Regions from separate parts of the Shewanella sp. YQ_9 genome, predicted to be linked through region 2. Evidence: predicted binding sites of a transcription regulator. Region 2 holds the regulator's gene; the other holds the start of a gene.
The links. The regulator LexA, encoded in region 2, represses DNA repair genes until DNA is damaged. The targets are predictions, from matches to a motif close to TACTGTATNNNNATACAGTA.
Positions count from the first base shown of each region.

Region 1: recG (ATP-dependent DNA helicase RecG) is a predicted target of LexA. The motif match lies at 1,238-1,257, and genes of this name have one in related genera.

Region 1 is NZ_JBICJO010000004.1:7,544-10,577, forward strand. Features, by position in the region: gene ACF8D4_RS01155 (nuclear transport factor 2 family protein) at 1-42, shown strand, start outside; gene ACF8D4_RS01160 (hypothetical protein) at 88-693, shown strand; gene ACF8D4_RS01165 (YrhK family protein) at 864-1,103, shown strand; gene recG (ATP-dependent DNA helicase RecG) at 1,274-3,034, shown strand, end outside.
Region 2 is NZ_JBICJO010000020.1:137,536-140,569, reverse strand. Features, by position in the region: partial or broken gene coxB (cytochrome c oxidase subunit II) at 1-166, opposite strand, end outside; gene ACF8D4_RS06190 (cell division inhibitor SulA) at 635-1,126, opposite strand; gene lexA (transcriptional repressor LexA) at 1,123-1,743, opposite strand; gene plsB (glycerol-3-phosphate 1-O-acyltransferase PlsB) at 2,009-3,034, shown strand, end outside.

The DNA of each region.
Region 1 (3,034 bases), on a different contig from region 2:
GGCTGGCAACTGATAGCGGCTCACTCGAGCCTGCTGGTTTGAGCACTGGGTTTTACGACGAACTACTGATTTCATGGTGACCATTTTATGACCAAAAACCCACAGCAGACCAGGCTATGCCAATATCAGCAGCATATGCTGATGACAAAGCTCGAGGCTGAGCCAGGCAAGTTGAAACTCGTCTGGCTCAGCAGGCAAACGCAACTGAAATACGCGCTTTGGGGACTACTGGCGATGCTTGCCGGAATTCTGGGAGTACTGGTGTTGGACCCAGCCAGACAGGACACTTGGTTTACGGCTGCCATCATAGCTATAGTGCTGGGGCTCAGCGGCATCATCATGGGCCTGAACCTCTACCGCCTGCTCAAACCCGTTACTCTGGATCTGCAACAGGGCTGCTTCTTCCGGGGCGGAAAAAGCAAGCCTCTCAGTCAACTCTGCCGCATAGAGGTGCAACGCAATACCTATAACGAAAGATTCAGAAGTCACATGCTTGAACACCTGACTGACGAAGAGCTCATAAGTGTCAGCGTGGTACTCTGTTTTGCTGAGCGTGAGCGACTCGGTTTTGGCCTGTTCAAACCTCAAAAGCAGGCCACAGACAAGGCCAGAGCCTACGCACAAACACTCGCCGAACTGATAGGCTTTAACGGCGAAATAACAGTTACCCAGGGTTCAGGCCTGGGCCGTTAAGTTACGCTACTCTTTAGCCAAGCCTGACAAACCAAAGGGGCCAGCTGTTAACTTAATTCAATGATTATGTTGATATATTTATACACACAAAAACAAAGGGAATTAGATTTGCGCTCGGAGGATGGCAGCGTTAAGGTATCGCGGCGAATCATAACTACCAAGAAGGAACCATGATCGACAGTAAGCAGCGATATTTTGCCGAGCAAGATATCAAAGCCCCCGCCACCCCTCTTCCCAAACACGCCTTGTTCAATACCCTAAGCGACCTGATAGTCGCTCTCTGTTTTCTACTGGGCAGCTTCTTTTTTCTCACAGATGTTCACACTATTATCGGCGCCTGGCTGTTTGTAATAGGCAGTGTTCAGCTACTGATAAAGCCCCTGGTCACCCTGCTCAACTGGTGGCGCTGACAGATTAATCTGCCACCAATATATCAGGGCTTTTGCCATACACTCGCCCCCAGGCAGAAGCCCTGCCACCATTGCGCCACACTTTACCCAGCCGATAAACGCAACGCATTGCCAAGGGCTATTTCTCTGATAGTATATGTATAAATTCACAGTAATCCGGTGCTAAAGGTTTGCAGAGACTGGATCTTATTGCTATCACCGAGCTCAAGGGCGTAGCCGCTAAAATGGCTGAGAAACTGCACAAGCTCGGAATCAACACGGTACAGGATCTGCTGTTCCACCTGCCGCTGCGCTACGAAGACAGAACCCGCATCTACCCCATAGCCAGCCTTACTCCCGGCAGCTACGGCACCATAGAAGCCGAAATTCAGTCCAGCCAGATCATCAATGGCCGCAAGCGTATGTTGATCTGCAATGTCCGTGATGACAGCGGCACCATGACCCTGAGGTTCTTCAATTTCTCAGCCGCCCAGCGCAATGCCATGCAACAAGGTCTGACCATTAGAGCCTACGGCGAAGTGCGCCGAGGTAACCACCAGGCCGAGATCATTCATCCGGATTACAAGATACTCAAAGGCGACGAACCGCCCAACCTCAGTGAAACCCTGACGCCCATCTATCCCACCACTGAAGGGCTCAAGCAGGCCAGTTGGATGAAATTGACCGAGCAGGCTCTAAACCTGCTGCAGGAGGACGGACTGCAGGAGTTACTGCCCGAGGCGCTGCGCCCCAATCAGCAAAGCCTGGCTCAGGCGGTGCGCACCCTGCATAGGCCCCCGGCGGATGTCGATATCTACCGTCTGGAACAGGGGCAACACCCGGCGCAGCAACGCCTGGTGCAGGAAGAACTGCTGGCGCATAACCTGTCTATGCTCAAGCTCAGAGAGCGCAGTAATCATGACAAAGCCGTGCCTTTGCCCGCCACCCGCGCTTTACTCAATCCCTTCCTCGCCGCCTTGCCCTTTAAACCTACGGGGGCGCAGCAGCGAGTGGTGGCAGATATCGGCCGCGATATTGAAAAGCCGCAACCCATGATGCGCCTGGTTCAGGGCGATGTTGGCTCGGGCAAGACCCTGGTGGCGGCCATGGCCGCACTGCAGGCGATAGAAAACGGTTATCAGGTGGCCATGATGGCACCCACTGAGCTGTTGGCCGAGCAACATGCGATTAATTTCAGTCAGTGGCTGGAGCCATTGGGGCTCAAGGTCGGCTGGCTGGCGGGCAAGCTCAAGGGCAAGGCCAGGGCTCAGTCGCTGGAGGATATCGCCTCCGGCAGTGCCCACATGGTGATAGGCACCCACGCCATCTTTCAAGAACAGGTACAGTTTCACAAGCTGGCGTTGATCATCATAGATGAGCAACACAGATTCGGCGTACATCAGCGCCTGGGGCTGAGAGAGAAAGGCATCAGCCAGGGTTTTCATCCCCACCAGCTGATCATGACGGCAACCCCTATTCCCCGCACCCTGGCGATGACCGCCTATGCGGATTTGGATACCTCCATCATCGACGAGTTGCCGCCGGGGCGCACCCCGGTCACCACAGTGGCCATCAGTGACAGTCGGCGTCAGGAGGTGATCGATAGGGTACGTCAGGCGGCGCTCAATGACGGTCGCCAGGCCTACTGGGTCTGCACCCTTATCGAGGAATCCGAAGTGCTTGAGTGCCAGGCGGCCGAAGACACCTGCGAAGAACTGCGTGCCGCCCTGCCGGAGCTGAGCATAGGCCTGGTACATGGCCGTATGAAGAGCGCCGAAAAACAACAAGTCATGGATAGCTTCAAACGCGGCGACCTCAAGTTGTTGGTGGCCACCACTGTCATTGAAGTGGGGGTCGATGTACCCAACGCCAGTCTGATGATCATCGAAAACCCGGAACGGCTCGGGCTGGCACAGTTGCACCAGTTGCGCGGCCGGGTCGGTCGCGGCGCC
Region 2 (3,034 bases):
AACCTATGGCGCAACAGATATAAAGAATGATCATGTGCAGGTGATACACCTTGCCACTGATCTCAGTTACCCCTTGAGTCATATTCAAGGGCATATCTGCCTGAGCGCCTGGAGACAACAAGCTGACGCACAACAAGGTCAGCAAAACACACAGCCATTGCTTCACAAGACATCTCCTCTGTCAATTGCATTCGCAACTACAAAGAAGAGTCACACAGTAAGTCTTTGCTCTATGCAAACTCTTCAGTTCCCAAAAAAGCAACGATGACTTCAAAGTGCGGCGGCGGTTTCACTTAGCTCTAGGTATACAGGTGGTGACCACTGTTGCACTTACCGCTGAATATACTCAGCATTTCCGGCGACGGCACCACTCGCTATGAATCGAAATGGGGCGGTCAACCTACGACGAATTGCATGGAGATAACACAATCGTTGTTCTTACATTACTTGTAGATTAAATATTGATCAAGATCACGATGTTTTCTAACTATATGAAAAAAAAGCGTCTGTTAATCCAGAGGTGAATTCTGTGTGAGTAGCAGAGCTGCGCGGTTTGCCGCCGATTGACAGGGGAAGGCATTGCACCAAAAAGGCACAGAAAAAAGGCCATCCCAGGGATGGCCTTTAAACACAATCAATGGATGGAGTGGGTAAGTTCGTTGAGGTGGTTATCCACCTCTTTCGCCTGCTGTCCCGTTTCCAACACTATGCCCATGGCTCTGGCGTTACGGGCGACCAGCTGCAATCGGCGGTTATCACGGGCATCCAGGCTGTCTATCCAACTGATCACTGCACTGGAGGTGCCGTTGGTCAGGGCTCTTTCCGTTGCCCACAAGGCTTCTACTTCATCCTTGGTGCGCACCAAGAGTACTCTATCCATTCTGACACCGGCCCTTGCTAAGGTTTCTTTGTAACCTATGCTGGCCGGGGCGTTAATCAAGACTATCCAGCGTCCCTGTTGACTCAATTGCGCCAATTGAGGGCAGAGGCGCAATAATTCCTGACGTCCCTGGCTATGGCTGGCCAAGCTGGAGATACCGGTATGTTGCCAAGGCTGATTGCCGGCAATACCGGTGTCTGTCCACAGGCCTGGGTGTCTTGGGGCGTTGCCAGTCATTATGCTCATAGCCAGTCTCCATTGCGTATTATCCCTACCGCCAGTCCTTCAATGGTCAATGGCTGGAAAGTCAGGTCGACTTTGATTGGGGAGTAAGCCTCGTTCTCGGCATGTAGATAAACCACATTACCTTTCTTTTCAAAGCGTTTCACAGTTACATCGTCTTCAACCCTGGCCACCACGACTTGACCGTTACGGGCTTCCTGTACCTTGTGAACCGCCAGGAGATCACCTTCGAGAATACCTATGTTCTTCATGCTGTCGCCGCGTACCCGTAGCAGAAAGTCGGCATTGGGGTGGAACATGCCAGGGTCGACCTGGTAATACTGCTCAACGTGTTCCTGAGCCAGTATGGGTTCACCGGCGGCAACCTGACCAATCAGGGGCAAGCCTGTTTCTGACTCCGCTTGTTCATCATGAGGCAGGCGAATACCACGAGAGGTGCCTGGCATGATCTCAATACAGCCTTTCTTGGCCAATGCCTTGAGGTGTTCCTCGGCGGCATTGGCGCTCTTGAAGCCCAGCCGGGTGGCAATTTCGGCCCGGGTTGGCGGCATGCCGGTGTCGGCTATATTGCGTTTAATCAGTTCCAGAATCTGTGCCTGGCGCGGTGTCAGTGGTCTCATGGTGATTCCTGTTTTTTCATACAGTACCTGTCAGTATATACAGTATTTTTGTCAGTGCAAGTATTAACCAAAATTGAAACTTTTAGGGAGCGGATAAGTAAGCCATTCGGTGCTTTGGTTTTAACGGCTTGTCTGATGCAGCATGGGGAGTTCAAGGCATTGGCCAGAGGAACTGCCGGGGCCGGTTCGCACCTTCCCTAGCTAAGGTTCAGGAAATTCTGGTATTCTATTGGGCTATTGATTGTGGCTCAGACACTGAAAAAACATGTCCAAACAAGATTCATTCTGGTTTAAATCTCTTCGCTGGCTCCAAAGCAAGCTGGTGCATACCACTGTGGTGCCTCAGGATCCTTTCGCCGATTTGAACCTGGATCCGGCCAAGCCGATGGCCTATGTAATGAAGACGGAATCTGTCAGTGATATTGCGGCATTGGCGGAAGTCACCCGTAAGTTTGGTTTGCCTTGTCCTTATGAGGCACTCAAGGTTGATGATATTACCGTTCCCCGAGTCGTCTGCCTGGAAGGAGCCAAGCCCCTATTCGGCAAGCGCAAGAGCAACAAGCCATTTCTCAGCTGTTTCACTTCTCTGCTGAACCTGCATCAGGCCAATCCACAACTGGATATTCAATTGGTGCCAGTGAGCCTCTATTGGGGCCGCACTCCGGGTAAGGAAGATGACAGCATGCGTGCCGCCGTATTTGAGCGGGAAAATCCCACTTGGCTGCGCAAGTTTCTGATGATCCTGTTCCTGGGGCGCGACAACTTTGTGCAGTTTTCCAATGCCGTGTCGTTGCGGCTGATGGCCGATGAACATGGGACCGACAAGGCTATTGCCCATAAGTTGTCACGGGTGGCCAGGGTACATTTCCGCCGGCAACGCAAGGTGATGACAGGACCCGTGCTGCCCAACCGTCAGGCTCTGTTCAATGAGTTGCTGCGCTCGGAAACGCTGAAAAAGGCGATTAAAGAAGAGGCCGCTGCCAAGAAGATCCCCGAGGCCAGAGCCCGGGAGATGGCGGAAGAATATCTCGATGAGATTGCCGCCCACTATTCAGACAGCCTGGTGCGTATTGCCGAGCGGATCCTCACCTGGTTGTGGAACAAGCTCTACAAGGGGATCAACATCAAGGGCGCCGAGCAGATACGCCAGCTGCACCACGATGGCCATGAGATAGTTTATGTGCCTTGCCACCGCAGTCATATGGATTACCTGCTGCTCTCCTATATTCTCTATTTTCAGGGTATGGTTCCGCCCCACATAGCCGCCGGTATCAACTTGAACTTCTGGCCC